Regions from separate parts of the Streptomyces sp. NPDC008137 genome, predicted to be linked through region 2. Evidence: riboswitches for the same ligand, from Rfam matches in the RefSeq annotation. Region 2 holds a riboswitch; each other region holds the start of a gene.

Region 1 (5,230 bases), on a different contig from region 2:
CCGCCCAATGGTCCCCGGGCGTCTGCGGCGACAGCCGCATCAGCGTCAGCGCCTTGGTGGGCAGGGGATCCGTACGCAGTGCGGTGAGGTCCGGGGTGGGCGGCAGCTCCCGTACGGCCGTCTCCAGCGCCGCCGCGAGCGCGGGGCCCGACCCCGCCGTCCCGGCCAGCGCGCCCGCCACCAGCGAGCCGAACAGCTTGCGGCGGAGCGTGCGTTCGTCGTCCGTGACCATCCGGGCGGGCAGGTCGGGCACCGCGATGCCGTGCCGGGCCAGACGTGCCGGGCTGACGCGGATGTCGGCCAGGTCGCGGTAGACGAGCCGCAGCGGGTCGCCCTCCGGCGAGAGCACCACGAGGAGGTTCTGGCCGTGTGCCTCCAGGGCCACGCCCAGTTCCAGCAGCCGCAGCCCGACGGTGAGGGCGAGGCGCGCGAAGCCGGCCAGCCAGCCGGGGGAGCGGGGGAGCGCGCTGGTCGCGAGCGCCGCCACCGGCAGGACCCGTTCACCGCTCCCGGCGTAGGTCTGCGGCGACTCCCGCAGCACGGCCGCGAAGTCGGGGGAACCGGCCGCCGCCGCGCCCAGGGTGCGGGTGACGTGCAGCAGGCCGTCGGTGCGCGCCGCCGGGATCTCGGCGAAGTCCGACAGCAGCGCGGACGCGGCCACCGAGGGCAGTGAGATGTCCCGCACCGACGAGGTCAGCCGGGCGCTGAGCGAGGTCTTGACGTGCGGCCCGCCGGGCAGGGCGAGCGTCCGCAGGGACATCAGCGGGTGCCCGGCGCGCAGCTCCTCGCACGTCCGCTTCAGCACATGCGCCGCCTGCCAGGGGTGCACCGGCAGCACCACCCGCGGCCCGTCCCGCAGATCGCCCGGCCAGGTGCCCGTCACCAGGCACTCCTCCGCCCGCACCGGCACCAGACCCAGCTCCACGACCGGCCGGTGCTCGGGCCCGTAGGCGAGCTGCTCGGCCACCGAGAAACCCGGCCGGGACCGGCAGGTGGGGTGGAAGGGATGCCCGTCGACGATCCGCTGCTCCCACTCCCAGTCGTTCTCCGGCCACTCGTCCGTCGCCTGCCCCTCCTGCCCCGCTCGCGACAGCGCCAACGAGGCGACGCTGTGCCCGAGTTCGGCGGCGAAGGAGGCGGAGTGCGGGACGGCGAGGTCCGTCACCAGCCGCGCCGGATCGTCGTACTCGGCCCCGTCCAGCCCCACGACGGTGACATAGCCGCCGGTCGCGTACGGATCCGGCAGCGGGCCGTGCAGCCGGCGGCCGTCGGACAGGGACAGCGTCAGCCCGTCCCGGCCCTGCTCCCTGCGGGCCGCCCAGGGCAGCGGATCATGGGCCAGACCGCGCCACAGACGGGACAGCACGGCAGCCCGGGCGCCGGGCAGCTCTGCCTCGTACCGTGGCAGCAGGCCGGGCCGTGCGGCGGCCAGTTCGTCGGCGACCTCGGCCTCGGCGGTGGGGGAACGGTGCACGGGCGGGCTCCTCGGGTACGAATAGGGCGTCACGGCGCGATGACGACGACCGACATAATGATCATCTCCGCCAGGAAGTCCGGAAGTCCCGGATGGGCTGTGGGGAACGTACAGAACACAGGGAACGCAGAGAAACGAGTGGATCGCGTGGACCTCATGCCCCCGTCCGCCGACGCGTACGCCGCCGTGCCGCTGCTGAACTGCCTGCTGCGGGAGGTGGCCCGGCCTCAGCGGCGGGAGGGCGAGCACCGGGTCTACCGCCTGCCCGGCGGGGACCGTCTGCTGCGGGTGCGCGGGACGCGCCGGCCCGCCGAACCCGAGGTCGAGGGGCCGGACGGCTGGCAGCGTGTCGGCCACACCGAGCTGGTCAAGCTCGTCGCCGAGGAACTGCGCCGGCACACCGGCCTGTCCAACCACGAACTGCCCGCCGAGATGATCGACAGCAGGGAGGCCGTGGCCGCCCTGCTGGAGGCCCGCGACCGCGCGACCCCGCCCGACGACCCCTACCTGCGCTCCGAGCAGTGCCTCCTCACCGGCCACACCCACCACCCGGCCCCCAAGGCGCGCGGCGGCGGCCCGGCCGCGGGCTGGCTGCCGTACGCGCCCGAGGCGTACGCCCGTTTCCCGCTGGTTCTGCTCGGGCTGCGCGAGGACTGCGTCGTCGAGGAGGGCGACACCTCGGCCCTCGACGCCCTCGGCACCGCCCCGCCCGGCTACCGGCTGCTCCCGGCCCACCCCTGGCAGCTCGACCTGGCGAGCGCGGAGCTCGCCGCCGCCTTCGCAGACGGGAGGCTGGTCCGGCTGGGCACGACCGCCTTCGACACCTGGCCGACGGCCGCGATCCGCACGCTCTACGCACCCGAGCGGGACCTCTTCCTGAAGTTCAGCCTGGACGTGCGCATCACCAACGACATCCGCCGGCTGTGGCGCCACGACCTGCTCGCCCTGCGCCGCACCGACGCGGCCGTGTGCGCCGCCTTCGACGACTCCGGCACGCTCGACGGCCCCCCGGCCTGGCTCGGCGACCGCGGCTACCGCACCGCCGGCTTCGCCTTCGAGGCCTTGGCCGTCCTCGTCCGCGACGGCTTCGCCGGCCACCTGGTGCCCGGCGCGACCCCGCTGCTCGCCGCCGGACTCGTCGAGGGCTTCGACGGCAGCCCGCTCGACCGCGCCGCCGACCCCGGGGCGTGGTGGACGGCGTATCTGGCGCGGGTGGTGCCCCCGGCCCTGGAGGCCTTCGCCCGGCACGGCGTCGTCATCGAGGCTCATCTGCAGAACACCGTGATCGCCGTGGACGCCGACGGCATGCCCGTGCAGGCGCTGTACCGGGACGCCGAGGGCGTGAAACTGCTCCCGGACGTCTCCCGCGAGGCCGGCTGGGAGCGGCTGGTGTACTGCCTGGTCGTCAACCACCTCACCGAGATCGCCGGTGCCCTCGTCGAACGCCACCCCGGCTTCGACCCCTGGCCCGCCGCCCGCCGCGAACTCGCCCGCCACGACCTGCCCGAGATCCCCGCCCTGCTCACCTCGCCCACCCTCCCCGCCAAGACGAACCTCCTGCTGCGCTGGACGGGCGCGGACGGCGCCGACGCCCGCTATCTGCCGCTGCCCAACCCGCTCAGGGAAGGAACGTGACCTGGGGGAGCGCCCGTCCGTGCTGTGCGGTGACCGCACCGGCCGCATGGAATGATGGCCGGCGACATGGCGACGGCGGAACGAGGAAGCCGGTGTGAATCCGGCGCGGTCCCGCCACTGTGACCGGCATCGGCCGGGAGCCAGGAGACTCACGCGGTCGCCTCCTCCACGAACCACCGGGGCGGATCTCCCCGGAGAGAGGACAGGTGCGGCATGTCCGCAACCCCGGCCGGAGGGGTTCCGTGCCGCGTCGTCGTCTGCCGGGACTGCTGCTGCGGCACCGGCAAGGTGACCGGCGTCGATCACACGGCACAGACCGAGCGGCTGCGCGAGGCGGCGCCCGTACGGGTCTCCGAGTGCCTCGACGTCTGCGACCAGGCCAACGTCATCGTCGTACAGCCGTCCGCCGCGGGCCGGGCCGCCGGGGCCCGGCCGGTGTGGCTCGGGCTGGTCAACGACCCGGCCGCGACCGAGGACGTCGTCTCCTGGGTCCGCGAGGGCGGCCCCGGTGTCGCGCCCCTGCCCGAGATCCTCGGCCTGTACGCCTTCAGCCCGCTCGCGAAACGGCGCGCGGGCAGCTCCTGACCAGGCCCGGCTCTCAGGACTCCTGTTCCTCGGCCGGCACGCACAGGACCGGGACGTTCGACAGGTGCAGCAGCTTGTGGGGCGTCGAGCCCAGCAGGGCCCCGCGCACCGGGCTCTCGCCCCACGTGCCCACCACGATCACCCTGGCGTCATGGCGTGCCGCGGCGTCGATCAGCGCCTGCGCGGGCCGCTCGTCGATGAGTTCGACCGTGCTGGGCACACCGGCCTCGTCGGCGACCCGGACCGCGTGACCGAGCACGGTGGTGCCGGCCTCGCGGACGGCCTTCTGATGGGCGCCGAACTCCTCGCCCGTGACGCCGGGGGCCGCGGCGCCGTAGACGATCACCAGGGGCTCGCCGTACGCCGCCGCCACCTCGATCGCGACCCGCAGCGCGCGCAGGGCACCCGGGGACTCGTCGTAGCCGAGGACCACCGACATCTTCAGGACTCCTTGCCGTGGACGAGATCGGGGTCGACCGTGCTCGGGCGTTCCGACCAGAACGCGGGGGCCGTCAGCCGCCAGACGACCATGATGATCACGCCCGCGAGGGCGACGCCGATGCCGATGACGAGCGGCGGACCGAGCCCCAACCAGGAGCTGCCGGTGTAGGAGTTGGCCGGGTCGGCCATGTCCTGGACCGACTCCACCAGCAGCCACGCCAGCAGCCCGGCGCCGATCAGCGGGCCGAGGCCGATCAGGAGGAAGTCCCTCACGCTCCTGGTCAGCTCGCGCCGGTAGTAGACCGCGCAGGCGAGGCCGGTGAGCGCGTAGTAGAACGCGATCAGCAGGGAGAGCGCCGTCAGGGAGTCGAAGAGGGCGTTCTCGCTGGCGTGATACAGGACGAGGTACCAGACGATGGCGATGCCGGCGACCCACCAGGTGCTCACGTCCGGGGTGCGGAACCGGGGGCTGATGTGCCCGAAATGCTTCGGCAGGGCGTACCGGCGGGCCATGGACAGTCCGGTGCGGGACGCCGGGATGATCGTCGTCTGCGTGGACGCCAGCGCCGATGTCGACACCGCCAGCAGCACGACCCAGTCCCAGCCGCCCATCGCCTCTTCGGCGAGCAGCGCGAAGATGAACTCCTCCTCGGCGGCGTTCTCGGCGAGGTAGTCCGTGCCCGCGTAGGCGACGACCGCGAAGGCGACGGCGAGGTAGGTCACCAGCAGCAGCACCGTCGACCAGATGGCCGCCTTGCCGGGGGCGGTGGCGGAGTCCTCGGTCTCCTCGGTGAGGTTGACCGCCGACTCCCACCCCCAGTAGATGAACACGCCCAGCAGCAGGGCGCCGGTCAGGGACGCCCCGCCCGCCCCGAAGGGGTCGAGCCAGCTGAACTCCGGATCGATGGCGTCGAGGGTTCCGGTGTCGGCGTAGACGCGGTACAGCGCCACCACGGCGAAGGCGAGCAGGCAGACGACCTGCGCCAGGATGAGGACGTTCTGCACCTTGGCCGATACATCGATGCCGATCACACAGATGGCCGTCATCACCACGATGAGCAGCACGGTGAGCACTTGGCGCACGACGTCGTTGTC
Region 2 (5,230 bases):
CTTCTGCTGCGCAACCGCCGGTTCCTGGCCCTGTGCGGCGCGTACGGCTCGTACCTGCTCGCCTACAACCAGCTGTACCTGGCCCTGCCGGACGAGGTGCAGCGCGCGGCGGGCTCCCAGGCGCCGCTTTCCTGGCTGTTCGCGCTGTCCTCGGTGCTGGTGGTGTTCGCCCAGCTGCCGGTGACCCGCTGGGCGGGCGACCGGCTGGACCTGCGCCGCTCCATGACGGCGGGGCTGCTGCTGATCGCGGCCGGTTTCGCGGTGGTGGCCGCGGCGCGCCCCGCCGGCTGGACGGGTGTCGCCGGGCTGCTGCCCGCCGCGGGCTTCGTCGTACTGCTCACCGTGGGCCAGATGCTGGTCGTCCCCGCCGCCCGCGCCTGGGTGCCCGACCTGGCGGAGGAGGGCCGGATCGGCCTCTACACGGGCGCGCTGTCCTCCGTCTCCGGCCTGATCGTCCTGGCCGGCAGCGCGGCCACCGGTTCCCTCCTCGACCTCGGCCTCCCGCCCGCCGTGCCCTGGCTGGCCCTCGCTGCCGTACCGGCCCTGACGGTGGCTCTGCTGCCGCGCCGGGAGGACCGGGCAGAGGCGGCGGACAAGGCGGCCTGATCAGGCCGGCCGCAACCGGCCGCGGCCCAGGGGCAACCGCGCGCATCGCGCATCACCCCGCCGGGCGACGTCTCCGCTCCCGGATTTCCGGGACCGTACCGGCCCTCGACACCGCCGCGGAGATCAGTGGTCACGCGGCGCCAGTATCCTGGGTCGGCTGCGCGTCACCCCGCCAACCCCCGCCTCAAAACGGGGAGTTCGGCCTGCGGCGACGTACCTTCCCATACGCATGAGACGAGGACGAGTGCTGCTAGCGGGCCGCTACCGGCTGGATGTTGAGATCGGGCGCGGTGGAATGGGAGAGGTCTGGCGCGCGTACGACGAGACGCTCGCCCGAGCCGTGGCGGTCAAGCTGCTGCTGCCCCAGGACACCGATGTCACGGCGGCCTCCCGGTTCCGTCTGGAGGCCCAGACCGCCGGGCGTCTCAACCACCCCCATCTGGTCGGTGTCCTGGACTTCGGCGAGTACGACAACCGGCTGTACCTCGTGATGGAGCTGGTCGAGGGCGACAGCCTCGCCGGGGTGCTGGCCGCGTCCGGCGCGCTGCCCGCCCAGCGGGTAGCCGAACTCGCCGCGCAGGCCGCCGCAGGGCTCGCCGCCGCGCACGCGCAGGGCATCGTCCACCGTGACATCAAGCCCGCCAACCTCCTGCTGGACGCCCACGGCACCCTGAAGATCGGCGACTTCGGCATCGCCCGCTTCCTCGACGACCCGGGGGCCGCGCTCACCGCCACCGGCCAGATCGTCGGCACCGGCCTCTACCTGGCGCCCGAACGCGCCCTGGGCCAGCCCGCCGGTCCGGCCTCCGACATGTACTCCCTGGGGTGTCTGCTCTACCAACTCCTCAGCGGTCGGCCGCCGTTCCAGGCCGACACCGCCGTCGCGCTCCTCCACCAGCACCTCGACTCCGTGCCCGTACCGCCCCGCGAGCTCGGTGTCGCCGGACTCCCGCCGGCGTTCGAGAACTACCTGCTCGGCCTGCTCGCCAAGCAGCCCGAGGACCGGCCCACCGCCCAGCGGACCGCCGAATGGTTCGCCGCCGGTGCCTGGCGGGGGCTGCCCGAGCCGCTGCCGGAGGCAGCGCCCCCGGTGACGTCCGCCGCACCGAGCCCGTATCCGGCCACCGAGACCCGCGACCCGGCCACGTACGCGCTGCCCGGCGCCCCCGGCCTGCGCACCAGCCGGACGCCCCAGGCCGGGCGGGCGCGCCGCGCCGCGCCCCGGGCCGCCCCCGACAACCGGCGCAGAGCGGCCGCGACGGTCGCCGCCGCGGCACTCTTCGCGGCCGCGATGCTCGCCGGCATGCTGTGGTTCTCCCCTGACAACACCGCGACGGAGGGCACGGAGCCCGACGCGTCGCCCTCCACGAGCAGCCCCGCCGCCGCACCGTCCGAGGGCTCCGCCTCGCCCCTCTCCTCCGCTCCGGCGGCGGACACGGACCCGGCGGCCACCGTTCCGGCCGCCGGCACAGTGGCCGATATCACCCCGTCCAGCACCACACCCCCTCCCCCGGCCCCCGCCGAAGCGACGCCCAGTCCCACGACTCCGGCGCGGGAGACGGCCGAGCCACCGCGAAAGGCGGACAAACCCCAGCAGGAGAAGCCCGGTCGGACCTGGGAAGACGGGGACGACGATGACGACGGGGGCGACGACTGAGCTGCCCTGCGCCGGTGTGCGAGCGGACGCCCCCTCGCGCGCCCCCTCGGGTGGCTTGTCATCGTCCTTATCTCGGCATTACTGTCACCACGCCTTGGTGAACGGGAAATCCGGTGTGATGCCGGTGCGGCCCTCGCCACTGTGAATCGGGAAGTCCGGCTCCGGCCCCTGGCAGGGGCAGCCACTGGGTCCTTGTGACCCGGGAAGGCGGAGTGCGGGCGGTGGTACCCGTAAGCCAGGAGACCGGCCAGGGCGCGTCAACCATCCACGAGGTGCTGGAGAGGGTCTGCTGAACCATGCACATAGCCGAGGGTTTTCTGCCACCCGCACACGCGGTCGCCTGGGGCGTCGCGTCGGCACCCTTCGTCGTCCACGGGGTCCGGTCGCTCACCCGTGAAGTGCGCGAGCACCCCGAGAGCACTCTGCTCCTCGGTGCCTCCGGTGCCTTCACGTTCGTCCTGTCCGCCCTGAAACTGCCGTCGGTCACCGGCAGTTGCTCCCACCCCACCGGCACGGGCCTGGGAGCCATCCTTTTCCGGCCACCCATCATGGCGGTGCTGGGCACCATCACCCTGCTGTTCCAGGCGCTGCTGCTCGCCCACGGCGGTCTGACCACGCTCGGCGCCAACGTCTTCTCCATGGCGATCGTGGGGCCCTGGGCCGGATACGCCGTGTACAAACTGCTGCGGCGCTTCGACGTGCCTTTGATGGTCGCGGTCTTCTTCGGGGCGTTCTTCGCCGACCTGTCCACGTACTGCGTCACCAGCGTGCAGCTGGCGCTCGCCTTCCCCGACCCGGGCAGCGGGTTCGTGGGCGCGCTCGGCAAGTTCGGCACCATCTTCGCCGTCACACAGATCCCGCTCGCGGTGAGCGAGGGCCTGCTGACGGTGCTCGTGATGCGGCTGCTGGTGCAGTCCAGCAAGGGCGAACTGACCCGGCTGGGTGTGCTCCTCACCAAGAAGCGGTCCGTGACCGAGACCGAGGCGGTGGCCCGATGAAGAAGAACACGAGGATCAACCTCCTGCTGCTGCTCGCCGTGGCGCTCCTCGCGGTGCTGCCGCTCGCCCTCGGCCTGGGCGACGACAAGGAGGAGCCGTTCGCGGGCGCCGACGCCCAGGCGGAGACGGCGATCACCGAGATCGACCCGGACTACAAGCCCTGGTTCTCGCCGCTGTACGAGCCGCCGTCGGGTGAGATCGAGTCGGCGCTTTTCGCCCTCCAGGCAGCGATCGGCGCCGGTGTCCTCGCCTACTACTTCGGCCTGCGCCGAGGCCGGCGGCAGGGTGAGCAGCAGGCCCTGGAGCGGGCCGCCGAGGAGTCCACGGCCGAAAGAGCCTGAGCCGCGTGCTGCCGATCGACGCGGCGGCGCACAGCAGTCGCTGGCGCCGCCGCCATCCCGTGGACAAGGCCGTGCTCGGTCTGGGACTCACCGTGCTGGCCATCTCGCTGCCGCCCTGGCCGGGCGCGGCCCTGGTGCTGGTGACGGCCGTGTCCCTGCTGCTGGGACCGGCCGGTGTGCCCGGCCGGAAGCTGTGGCGGGCCTACCGCGTGCCGCTGGGCTTCTGCGTGACCGGAGCGGTCACGCTGCTGGTCCAGGTCGGCGGGCCGGGAGGGTTCGTCTCCTTCGCGGACGACGGACCTCTGCGGGCCGGGGAGCTGCTGCTGCGCACCTCGGCGGCCTCCCTGGGAGTGCTGCTGTTCGCCTTCACCACGCCCATGTCCGACCTGCTGCCCCGCCTGGTCCGGGCCGGTGTCCCGGCGCCGGTCGTCGATGTCGCGCTCGTGACGTACCGGATGAGCTTCCTGCTGCTGGACTCCGTGCGCCGGATCCGCGACGCGCAGGCCGCCCGGCTCGGGCACACCACGCGGGCCGCCGCCTGGCGTTCGCTGGGCGGGCTCGGCGCCACCGCTTTCGTACGGGCCTTCGACCGGGCTGCCCGCCTCCAAGCCGGTCTCGCCGGGCGCGGCTACGACGGGACCCTGCGGGTCCTGGTGCCCGAGGCCCGTGTCTCCGTCCGCTTCACGGCCGCCAGTTGCGCGCTCCTCGCGGCGCTGGCCGCCCTCACCTTCGTACTGGAAAGGCCGCCGGCATGAGCGAGCCCGCCCTCGTCGCCCTGCGGGGCGCGTCCTTCGCCTACGAGGACGGCCCGGCCGTGCTCAGCGGCCTCGACTTCGACATCCGCGCGGGGCGGGCGCTCGCGCTGCTCGGCCGCAACGGCAGCGGCAAGACCACGCTGATGCGGCTGCTCAGCGGCGGGCTGCGGCCGCACGAGGGGCGATTGACGGTCGACGGGCAGCCGGTGACGTACGACCGCAAGGGCCTGACCCGGCTGCGGACGACCGTCCAGCTCGTGGTGCAGGACCCGGACGACCAGCTGTTCGCGGCGTCCGTCGAGCAGGACGTGTCGTTCGGGCCGCTGAACCTCGGGCTGTCCGACACGGAGGTACGGGCACGGGTGGCGGAGGCGCTCGCCGCCCTGGACATCACCGCCCTGGCCGGCCGGCCCACTCATCTGCTCTCCTACGGGCAGCGCAAACGGACCGCCATCGCGGGCGCGGTCGCCATGCGTCCCCGGGTGCTCGTCCTCGACGAGCCGACGGCCGGACTCGACCCCGACGGCCAGGAACGGCTCCTGGCCACGCTGGACGAGCTGCGTGCGAACGGCACCACGGTGGTGATGGCTACGCACGACGTCGACCTCGCCCTGCGCTGGGCCGACGACGCGGCGCTCCTCACCCCGGACGGTGTGCACCTCGCTCCCGCGCCGACGGCACTGGCCCGGACCGATCTCCTCCGGCAGGCGGGACTGCGGTTGCCGTGGGGTGCCGCGGCCGCGGATCTCCTGCGCGCACAGGGGCTGTTGACCGGGTCGGCGCCCGGCCCGCGCACCCCGGACGAGCTGGCCGCGCTGGCGGCGGGGCGGCCGGTGAGCGGCGGCTGAGGGTCGCTTCCGCGGCCATCCCGTG
Region 3 (5,230 bases), on a different contig from region 2:
TTACTGGCAGGCCTCGCAGGACTCGGGGTTTTCCAGGGAGCAGGCGACCGCGTCGGGGTCGGCGGTCTGCTGGACGGGGATGGTCTTCTCGGGCTGCGCCTGGGCCTGTGCGGCGCGGGCGATGCGGGTCGCCGGGCGCGAGCGCAGGTAGTACGTCGTCTTCAGCCCGGCCTTCCAGGCGTAGGCGTACATCGAGGAGAGCTTGCCGATGGTCGGCGTCTCCATGAAGAGGTTCAGGGACTGGGACTGGTCCAGGAACGGCGTCCTGGCCGCCGCCATGTCGATCAGGCCGCGCTGCGGGACCTCCCACGCCGTGCGGTAGAGCGCCCGTACGTCCGCGGGGATCCAGGCGAAGTCCTGCACCGAGCCGTTCGCCTCGCGCAGCGCCTCCCGGCTGCGGGCGTCCCACACGCCGAGCCGCTTCAGCTCGTCCACCAGGTAGGAGTTGACCTGGAGGAACTCGCCCGACAGCGTCTCGCGCTTGAACAGGTTGGACACCTGCGGCTCGATGCACTCGTACACGCCCGCGATGGAGGCGATCGTGGCCGTGGGCGCGATGGCGAGGAGCAGGGAGTTGCGCATGCCGGTCGCGGCGACGCGCTCGCGCAGGGCCGCCCAGCGCTCGGGCCAGGTCAGCTCCACGTCGTAGTGGTCGGGGTGCAGCACGCCCCTGGCCGTACGGGTCTTCTCCCAGGCCGGCAGCGGGCCGTTGCGCTCGGCCAGGCCGGCGGAGGCCTCGTACGCGGCGAGCATGATCCGCTCGGCGATACGGGTCGAGAGCGCCTTGGCCTCGGGCGAGTCGAAGGGCAGGCGCAGCTTGAAGAAGACGTCCTGCAGACCCATGGCCCCCAGGCCGACCGGACGCCAGCGGGCGTTGGAGCGGCCCGCCTGCTCGGTCGGGTAGAAGTTGATGTCCACGACCCGGTCGAGGAAGGTCACGGCGGTGCGGACGGTCTCGTCCAGCCGCTCCCAGTCGATGTCCCCGCGGGTCTGGTCGACGAAGGCGCCGAGGTTGACCGAGCCCAGGTTGCAGACCGCCGTCTCCCCGTCGCTGGTGACCTCCAGGATCTCCGTGCAGAGGTTGGAGGAGTGGACGACGTGGCCCGGCTCGGCCGTCTGGTTGGCGGTGCGGTTGGCGGCGTCCTTGAACGTCATCCAGCCGTTGCCGGTCTGCGCGAGGGCGCGCATCATGCGGCCGTACAGCTCACGGGCCGGCAGGGTCTTCTTCGCCAGGCCCTTCGCCTCGGCCGCCCGGTACGCGGCGTCGAACTCCTCGCCGAACAGGTCGACCAGCTCGGGCACGTCCGAGGGGGAGAACAGCGACCACTGCCCGTCGGCGTTGACCCGCCGCATGAACTCGTCCGGCACCCAGTGCGCGAGGTTCAGGTTGTGCGTACGGCGGGCGTCCTCGCCGGTGTTGTCGCGCAGCTCCAGGAACTCCTCGATGTCGGAGTGCCAGGTCTCCAGGTAGACCGCGGCCGCGCCCTTGCGGCGGCCGCCCTGGTTCACGGCGGCGACCGAGGCGTCGAGGGTCTTCAGGAACGGGACGATGCCGTTGGAGTGGCCGTTGGTGCCCCGGATCAGCGAACCGCGGGAACGGATACGGGAGTACGAGAGACCGATGCCGCCCGCGTGCTTCGACAGCCGCGCCACCTGGTGGTACCGGTCGTAGATCGAGTCCAGCTCGTCCTGGGGGGAGTCCAGGAGGTAGCAGGACGACATCTGGGGGTGCCGGGTGCCGGAGTTGAAGAGGGTGGGGGAGGAGGGGAGGTAGTCGAGGCGGCTCATGAGCCCGTAGAGCGCGGCGACCTCGTCGACGGACTGCGCCGTGTCGTTTTCGGCGAGACCGGCGGCGACGCGCAGCATGAAGTGCTGGGGCGTCTCGACGACCTTGCGGGTGATCGGGTGGCGGAGCAGGTAGCGGCTGTGCAGGGTCCGCAGGCCGAAGTAGCCGAAGCGGTCGTCGGCGGCCCGGTCGATCAGCGCGTCCAGCCGGGCGGCGTGCAGGCGCACGAACTCGGCGGTCCGGTCGGCGATCAGGCCCTCCCGGTGGCCGACCGCGACGGACTCGGTGAAGGACGTGACACCCTGCGAGGCGGCCTCTTCACGGATGCCGATCGTCAGCAGCCGTGCGGCCAGCCGGGAGTAGGCGGGGTCCTCGGAGATGAGGCCGGCGGCCGACTCCGTCGCGAGCTCGCGCAATTCCGTCTCGTCCGCCCGCGCGGACCGGCCGCGCAGCGCGGCGGCGGCGACCCGGCCGGGGTCGGCGTCGGGGAGATCGGCGGTCAGCTCGGTCAGGGTCCGCAGCAGCGCGGCACCGGGGCCGTCGTGCTCTTCTTCGGAAGCTGAGACCGGTTCGGCTGGCGCGATGGTCACGTGGGGCTCTCCCTCGCTCGGCAAGGGGCCTCGCGCAGGGCGGGGGGGCAGCACACGAGCGCACACGGCGTCGCGTCCACCGGCCCATTCCACGAGGCCCGGACGTCAGGGCACCCCGGCCGGACGGCCGGGTGCGCTGTCGGCAGGTCCTCGGACTGACGCTTGTGCATGAAACATGCACAAGTACACCGTTGCGGGACAGTTCCGGATTCGCACCGGATTCCCCTGCGACGACAGCGAGCACGAGCATACATCTTGTGCCGGGTACGGGTGGCACCCCCAGATGTTGTGTCGCGCTGGTGTCGGAGCGTCAGCTGACAGGTGAGAAGAGTGATGCCCTGTCGGCGTTTCCCCATCGGGTTGCGCGGCGTGCGGGGAGTGCTTCCATGGAAGTAGGTGCCGACGTCCGCGGGTCCTCCGTACTGGGAAGCAGATCGCCCTCGGAGGGAGTACTCACATGACGAGGGTCGTCCGTCGCACACCGGGCAAGGAGCGGCCGCGCAACGCGCCGATGGCCACGCTGGATCTGCGACGGGCGGCGAGACGGACCAGTCGCGTCGTCGTCGGCCACTGGCACAGCCTGACCATCCGTCTCGAGGCCCGCCGCGGCACCACCCGGCCCAGGAAGTGGCGCAGGTGGTTCTCCTACACCAACGTGCTCCGGATGGTCTGGGCGGTCGGCGCCCTCGTGGTCTTCGGCTGGATCGGGGCCGGCGTACACATGCTGGTCACCGACCAGCAGACCACGGTCGAGAGATGGCAGAAGGAGCCGGGGCTCGACGCCCTGCTCCGTTTCATCGGTCCGGTCCTCACCGCTTCGGTCGCCGCCGCGCTCTTCATGTTCTGGTGGTACAGCTGGAACAAACGGCGATACCTCGTGAAGGCGCGCAGGGACCCGCACAAGCTCGTGCTCACGGCCGGGCAGGACTCCACCGAGATCGTGGGTCGCGAGGAGCTCGCGCAGGTCATCGCCCAACGGCTGAGGGAGCGCGGCACTCGTCGGCCCTATCTGCTCGTGGGCGGTGTCGGCACGGGGAAGACCGCCGTCCTTGTGCGGCTCACCGAACTACTGGCCCAGGAGCGTGCCGTGCCCGTGCCGATCCGGCTGCGGGACGCCGACGGCGGGACCGATCTGAACTTCGAGCGCATGGCCAAGCAGCGTTTCGCCGAGGTGGCGCCGCAGGGCATTCTGGCCCGCACCAAGACCGATCGGGTCTGGCAGCAACTGCTTGCCGACGACAAGCTGGTCGTCATCGCCGACGGACTCGAAGAGGCTCTTCTCGACGGCGGTGTTCAGCAGAACCGGGACAACATCATCCGCTGTGCCATCGAACGCGCCTATGAGGAGCGGCTGCCGGTGGTCATCGCCTCCCGGCCGCACAGTCCTCTGGACACCACGCCCGCGGCGATCGTGGAGCTGGAACCGCTGAGCGAGGAGGAGGCGCTGCAATTCGTCAAAGACTCCGTACCGGAGACGGACGAGCGCCGCGTGGACTGGATCGTGGAGACGGCCGAGGTGACCGAATCGCCCGTCTATCTGCAGATCGCCCGTGAACTGCACCGGCACGGCGCCCTGGAACGGGACCGTCCGACCGACGACCCGAAGCGTCTGAACACACGCAGCCGGGACCGGAGCACGCTTCGGTTGTGGCTGTTGGACACCTGGGGCCGTGCCTTGCACGAGGGCCGGCTGCGTGAGGACGTCGCGCTGACCCCGCAGGAGCGCCGGGACACCCTTGCGGTGGTCTCCGCTCTGGCCTGCGTGGGACTGCTTCAAGACAAGCTGGAAGTGGACTTCGCGGAGTTGCTCGGCCCGGACGTCCAGCCCGGTGGGCCTCTGTGGGTCAGGGTGCCTGGCACCGACCGGTACGGCGACAACGGGGAGGCCTTCTCCGAGTGGCACCGGGAACGGATCTGGGCAGCGCTCCGCGCCAGGCTCGGCGACGAGGAGGCGAGGCGGCTGCAGATGGGGAACATGGCGCAGTGCCACGCCGTGCTCGCCCGTCTGGTGGGCAACGCGGACAAGCTCGGGCTGTTGGAGAGCTCCGAGACGAAGGCGCGCTTCCCGCACAGCATCCTGCAGGCCTACTTCGGTTTCCGTCTGCTGAGCCACCTGGAGGAGGCCGACGCCGGCGAGCTGATCGAGCAGGCGCTGCGACCGCCCGGCCCCGGACGTGAGCTGCTGGTCGCGGTCGTGTTCATGTCCCGCGGGCGGGTGGGGAGACGTCCTCCCCGAGCCGGCGGCGTCGGGGCCGGGTTCCAGGAGGGGAAGAACGAGCCGTCGCGGAGCAGCCCCGTGCGTGGGCGCGCCCTGTCCGAGCGGCTCTGCGCGGCCGCGCAGCATCGGCCGGACGACCCCAAGACCCTCGACCTCTACGCGGCCGCCCTCGAAGTCGAGAGTGTGGAAGCCGACCCGGGACGACTGGGCGACATCGTCGAGAGGGTGGCGGCCGACTGGTCGGGCATCCAGGGCGATCAGCGCACTCTCGAGGACGCGAAACTGCGGCTGCTCAAGCAGCTGGGCGCGGCGTCGCGGCAGGCCTCCAAGAAGATCGACACCACGGCGATGTACGAGAAGATCTTCGAGCTGGGCATCGCCGAGCCCTCGTACTCCATCCGCCTGGCCGTCGCCCAGGAGTTCGGCAGCGGCGGCAACGAGGCGTTCGCCGTGATCCGTGAGCGGGTCGGTCTCAACAGTGACCCCATAGGGGAGTACAACGCCAAGATCCTCGAAATGAAAGCCGAGAACACGAGGGAATTCGAAGCGTGGACCTCGAGAATGGGGCAGGCCAGATCCGCCCGTGCGTCCTCGCCTGCCGCGTCCGTCGAGGCCATCGACCGGCTGCAGATCGAG
Region 4 (5,230 bases), on a different contig from region 2:
CGCCGAGGGTGTGGCTGAGCAGCAGGACCAGCGCGAAGGAGACCAGTGCGCCGAGGAACGCGCCGGCGGACACCGAGACGACACCGCCGCCCACGCCCAGCACGACGATGACGACCGCGCCGGTGGAGGCGCCCGAGGACACCCCGAGCACGAACGGGTCGGCGAGGGGGTTGCGCAGCAGCGACTGCATCACGGCCCCGCACACGGCGAGGCCGGCCCCGCACACGGCCGCGAGCAGGGTGCGCGGCAGCCGCAGCTGCCAGACGATGCCGTCCCGGATCGGCGTCAGGTCGGAGCTGCCCATCCCGAGGTGGGAGGCGACGACGGACCAGACGTCCCCGACCCGGATGTCGGCCGGTCCGATGGTGATCGCCAGGGCCACGGAGACCATCAGCAGCAGGGCGCCCGCGACACCGAGCGCCGGTCCGCGCACGGTCACTTCACGAGCCCGAACTCACGCAGTCCGGCCGCGACCTTCTCCACACCCTCGACCGTGCGGATGGTCGGGTTCATGGCCTGCCCGCTGAGCAGCACGTACCGCTTGTTCTTGACTGCGTCCATGTTCTTGGTGGCCGGATTGGACTCCAGGAAGGCGATCTTGCGCTTCGCCGACTCGGCGGTCTCCGAGTCGCGGGTCAGATCGCCGATGACGAGGACGTCGGGGTTGCGGTCGGCGACCGTCTCCCAGTTGACCTGCGGCCACTCCTCGTGCGTGTCGTCGAAGACGTTCTTGGCACCGAGGGCGCGGGTCAAGATGCCGGGCGCTCCGCAGCAGCCGGCCAGGTAGGGCGATTCGGAGTTGGCGAACCAGTACATCAGGGAGACGTCGGAGGCGTCGACGCCCCGCGTGGCCTTCTTCATCCGCTGCTGGAGGGAGGCCACGAGCTTGTCGCCGCGGTCCTTCACTCCGAACACGGTCGCGAGGTCCCGCACCTCGCCGTAGACGGCGTCGATGTCCAGCGGCTTGTCGCGCTTGCCGTCGCCGCCGCCCGAGTTGTCCTTGCCGGCGCAGTCGGACGGGGAGACATACGTGGGCACGCCGAGCTTCTCGAACTGCTCGCGGGTGGCGACGCCGCCCTTGCCGAGGGTGGAGACGAAGGACGCGGCGACGAAGTCGGGCTCGGAGTCCAGGACCCGTTCGAAGGAGGGGTTGTTCTCGGCGATGCGCGGCACCTTGGCGTTGGCCCTCTCCAGCCCCTTCATCACGGGGTCGGTCCAGGTGGCCGTGCCCGCTATCCGGTCGGCGAGACGGAGGGAGAGCAGGATCTCGGTGGTGCCCTGGTTGAGGGAGACGGCGTGCTTGGGCGCCTTGTCGACTCGAACCTTCCGGCCGCAGTTGTCGAGCGTGACGGCGGCCTTCGTGGTGGTGGGCTTCGAGTCCCCGCAGCCGGTCATGAGCAGGGAGCAGGCCGCGAGCAGGACGGCGGCACGGGCGGGTCGGGCGAGGGGCAAGGAAACCAGTCCTCAGACGTCGAGGGCCCGATCGCGGAGCCCGGTCGTACGGTGCTCCCCCACCGCCGGCCGGCCGCGGGGGCCGCCAGCAGGTCTTCGGACTCGGGTTCACCCGGTGCGGGGCGCCTTCCCGAACGCCATGCGTGCCGTTCAGTGGCCGAGACCCCGCCCGTCCCCCTCACCGCTGCGCGTCAGTTCCGGATTCGCACCGGATTCCCTGACCCACGTACATGGGTTCGACTGGCCTCGGCAAGCTATCACGGCGGGCATCGGGGAATCACCGCGCGCCCCGCGTCGTTGCCCGGACAGCAGCTCTTCCGCGACTCCCGAGGAGGCCGCCGGTGTACGGCGACGACGCAACGGTCCGCAGGATCCTCACCGAGCTCGGCGACACCTGGGCCGTGGTGGGCCTGTCGTCGAACCGGCAGCGCGCGGCGTACGGCGTCGCCGCCGTGCTCCAGCGGTACGGCAAGCGTGTCGTGCCCGTGCACCCCAAGGCGGAGACCGTGCACGGCGAGCAGGGGTACGCGAGTCTGGCGGACATCCCCTTCGACGTGGACGTGGTGGACGTGTTCGTGAACAGCGACCTCGCCGGAGCGGTCGCGGACGAGGCGGTCGCCAAGGGCGCGGGGGCGGTGTGGTTCCAGCTCGGCGTCGTCGACGCGGCGGCGTACGACCGCACCCGGGCCGCCGGCCTGGAGATGGTGATGGACCGCTGCCCGGCGATCGAGATCCCGCGGGTCGGGTGAGGGTCACGCCCGTCGCGCCCCCTCCATAATGAGCGCATGACCCACGCCTTGCCGCCCGCGGACACAGGCTCCCCCGGACGTTTCCCGGTCGTCGTCGTGGGCGCCGGTCCCGCCGGGCTGACCGTCGGCAACATCCTGCGGGCCGCCTCCGTGGACTGCCTGGTGCTGGAGACCGAGACCCGGGAGTTCATCGAACAGCGGCCCCGGGCCGGGGTCATCGAGGAGTGGGCCGTACGCGGCCTGGAGAAGCGGGGCCTCGCCCGGAACCTGCTGGACCGCGCGGAGCTGCACACCGCGTGCGAGTTCCGCTTCGAGGGGGAGCGGTACCGGTTCCACTACGGCGATATGACGGGCAGTCACCACTTCGTCTACCCGCAGCCGTTGCTGGTGACGGACCTGGTGCGCGAGTACGCCGACGTGCGCGGCGGGGAGATCCGCTTCGGGGTCCGGGACGTGGAGCTGCACGACCTCGACACCGACCGGCCCTCCGTGTCGTACACGTGCCCGGAGACGGGTGAACGGCACGTCGTGGACTGCGACTTCGTGGCCGGCTGCGACGGGGCGCGCGGGGTGACGCGGGCCTCACTGCCGCCCGAGCGGGTCCGGATCGCGCGGCACGACTACGGCATCGGCTGGCTGGCGCTGCTCGCCGAGGCCCCGCCGTCCGCCGACTGCGTCCTGTTCGGCTGTCACGAGAACGGCTTCGCGGGCCAGATGCCCCGCAGCCCGGAGGTGACCCGCTACTACCTCCAGTGCCCGCCGGGCGACGACCCGGAGAACTGGCCGCACGAGCGGGTCTGGGCGGAGCTGCGGCAGCGGCTCGGGGCGGCCGGTGTGCCGCCGCTGACGGAGGGGCGGCTGATCGAGAAGCGCGTGCTGGACATGCACGACTACGTGGTCGAGCCGATGGTGCACGGCCGGCTCCACCTCGCGGGCGACGCGGCGCATCTGGTCGCCCCCATCGCGGCCAAGGGCATGAACCTCGCCCTGCACGACGCCTTCCTGCTCGGCGACGCCCTGGTGGCCCGCCTGACCACGGGCGACGAGAGCGGTCTGGCCGGTTACGGGCAGTCCTGCCTGCGGCGCGTGTGGGACTACCAGGAGTTCTCGCAGTGGCTTTCCGAGGTGTACCACGGAACGGCGGCGGGCGACCCCTTCCGCGCGGGCACCGCGCTCGCCCGGCTGCGCCGCCTGTTCACCTCGCCCGTGGCGGCCGCGGCCTTCGCCGAGCAATACCTGGGGACGGCGGCGCGGTACTGACTCATTCGTGCGGGGGACGGTCGCTGAGCCGGTGGTCGGCCACGTTCAGCGCCTCGTCCACCAGTCGGCGCAGATGGCCGTCGCTGAGTGAGTAGATCACCCGGCGCCCGTCTTTACGTGTGTTCACCAGGCCCGCGAGGCGCAACCGCGCCAGGTGCTGGCTGACGGCGGGCCGGGCCGCCCCGCATTCCTCCGTGAGAGTCGTGACGTCGGCTTCCGACCTCGTCAGTGCGTGCAGCAGGGCGAGCCGGGTCCGGTCCCCCAGGAGGGCGAGGAGTTCGGCGGCGAGCGCGAACTGTTCCTCGCCGGGGCTGCGCGGGTGCGCATCGTGCGCAGGTGACAGGTGCATGCGTGCGCTCATACGCACATAATGGCCCTGTGGGCGTGTGCACGTCCACTCCCGCGCACCGGAAGGGGACCCACGTGAGCGACCGGCACGAGCACTCCCACCCTCACCAGCACCAGCACCAGCACGGCCTGCGCCACCGGCTGTCCCACCTCCTCACTCCCCACTCCCACGAGACGACCGACAAGGTCGACTCCGCCCTGGAGTCCTCGGCCCGCGGGATGCGGGCGCTCTGGGTCTCGCTCGCGGTGCTCGGTGTGACGGCCCTGGCCCAGGCGCTCGTGGTAGCCGTCTCCGGCTCGGTGGCGCTGCTCGGGGACACGGTGCACAACACCGCGGACGCGCTGACCGCCGTACCGCTCGGGATCGCCTTCGTGCTGGGCCGGCGGGCGGCCACCCGCCGCTTCACCTACGGCTACGGGCGGGCCGAGGACCTGGCGGGGCTCGTGATCGTGCTGACGATCGCCGCGTCCGCGGCCTTCGCGGGGTGGACCGCGATCGACCGCCTCCTCGATCCGCGCCCGGTCCAGCACGTCCCGGCGGTCGCCGTGGCGGCCCTCGTCGGGTTCGCGGGCAACGAGTGGGTGGCCCGCTACCGCATCCGTGTGGGCCGCGCGATCGGCTCGGCCGCGCTGGTCGCCGACGGACTGCACGCCCGCACCGACGGCTTCACCTCCCTGGCCGTGCTGCTGGGCGCCGGCGGCTCGGCCCTGGGGTGGCAGCTGGCCGACCCGATCGTGGGGCTGGCGATCACGGCGGCGATCGCGCTGGTGCTGCGGGACGCGGCGCGGGAGGTGTTCCGGCGGGTGATGGACGCGGTCGACCCGGCCCTGGTGGACCGGGCCGAGGCCGCCCTGACCGAGGTCCCCGGGGTGCGGGCGGTGGGCGAACTGCGGCTGCGCTGGATCGGGCACCGGCTGCGCGCCGAGGTCGCGGTGGTGGTGGACGGCGCCGTGACGGTGCGCGAGGCCCACCGCATCGCCGTCGACGCCGAGCACGCGCTGCTGCACGCCGTGCCCCGCCTCACCGCCGCCCTGGTCCACGCCGACCCGGCACCGGTCCCGGGCGAGGCGGACCCGCATCTGCCCCTGGCCCACCACACGGCGGCGTAGCTCAGGAGACTCCGAGCCCCTCCAGCACCACGGCCCCCGGCAGTTCCGCGAACGCCTTGCCCGGGACCAGCAGCTTGCCGCGCCGCCGGCCGCTGCCGACCAGCACATACGGCAGGTCGACGACGGCCGCGTCCACCAGCACGGGCCAGCCGTCCGGCAGTCCGAGCGGGGTGATGCCGCCGTACTCCATGCCGGTCTCGCCGGTCGCCGTGTCCATGCTGGCGAACGAGGCCTTGCGGGCGCCCAGTTGACGGCGTACGACGCCGTTCACGTCGACCCTGGTGGTGGACAGTACGACGCACGCGGCGAAC

Evidence for each region. Region 2 has a riboswitch for cobalamin ahead of ACFZBT_RS28075 (energy-coupling factor ABC transporter permease). Riboswitches for the same ligand answer to the same signal wherever they lie in the genome.
Region 1: another riboswitch for cobalamin. It lies ahead of ACFZBT_RS03590 ((2Fe-2S) ferredoxin domain-containing protein); the one in region 2 lies ahead of ACFZBT_RS28075 (energy-coupling factor ABC transporter permease).
Region 3: another riboswitch for cobalamin. It lies ahead of ACFZBT_RS30885 (ribonucleoside-diphosphate reductase subunit alpha); the one in region 2 lies ahead of ACFZBT_RS28075 (energy-coupling factor ABC transporter permease).
Region 4: another riboswitch for cobalamin. It lies ahead of ACFZBT_RS25810 (ABC transporter substrate-binding protein); the one in region 2 lies ahead of ACFZBT_RS28075 (energy-coupling factor ABC transporter permease).

The regions. Positions count from the first base shown of each region.
Region 1 covers NZ_JBIBHN010000002.1:52,071-57,300, forward strand. Annotated here, with positions in the region: gene ACFZBT_RS03580 (IucA/IucC family protein) at 1-1,474, opposite strand, end outside; gene ACFZBT_RS03585 (IucA/IucC family protein) at 1,631-3,109, shown strand; cobalamin riboswitch at 3,151-3,277, shown strand; gene ACFZBT_RS03590 ((2Fe-2S) ferredoxin domain-containing protein) at 3,323-3,694, shown strand; gene ACFZBT_RS03595 (universal stress protein) at 3,708-4,133, opposite strand; gene ACFZBT_RS03600 (amino acid permease) at 4,136-5,230, opposite strand, start outside.
Region 2 covers NZ_JBIBHN010000021.1:83,965-89,194, reverse strand. Annotated here, with positions in the region: gene ACFZBT_RS28085 (MFS transporter) at 1-606, shown strand, start outside; gene ACFZBT_RS28080 (protein kinase) at 851-2,263, shown strand; cobalamin riboswitch at 2,320-2,530, shown strand; gene ACFZBT_RS28075 (energy-coupling factor ABC transporter permease) at 2,560-3,261, shown strand; gene ACFZBT_RS28070 (energy-coupling factor ABC transporter substrate-binding protein) at 3,258-3,602, shown strand; gene cbiQ (cobalt ECF transporter T component CbiQ) at 3,608-4,357, shown strand; gene ACFZBT_RS28060 (ATP-binding cassette domain-containing protein) at 4,354-5,205, shown strand.
Region 3 covers NZ_JBIBHN010000026.1:40,421-45,650, reverse strand. Annotated here, with positions in the region: gene ACFZBT_RS30885 (ribonucleoside-diphosphate reductase subunit alpha) at 1-2,376, opposite strand; gene ACFZBT_RS30890 (ribonucleotide-diphosphate reductase subunit beta) at 1-1, opposite strand, end outside; cobalamin riboswitch at 2,500-2,643, opposite strand; gene ACFZBT_RS30880 (ATP-binding protein) at 2,834-5,230, shown strand, end outside.
Region 4 covers NZ_JBIBHN010000018.1:95,361-100,590, forward strand. Annotated here, with positions in the region: gene ACFZBT_RS25805 (iron chelate uptake ABC transporter family permease subunit) at 1-391, opposite strand, end outside; gene ACFZBT_RS25810 (ABC transporter substrate-binding protein) at 436-1,395, opposite strand; cobalamin riboswitch at 1,522-1,712, opposite strand; gene ACFZBT_RS25815 (CoA-binding protein) at 1,794-2,201, shown strand; gene ACFZBT_RS25820 (4-hydroxybenzoate 3-monooxygenase) at 2,238-3,461, shown strand; gene ACFZBT_RS25825 (metalloregulator ArsR/SmtB family transcription factor) at 3,463-3,822, opposite strand; gene ACFZBT_RS25830 (cation diffusion facilitator family transporter) at 3,885-4,919, shown strand; gene ACFZBT_RS25835 (YbaK/EbsC family protein) at 4,921-5,230, opposite strand, start outside.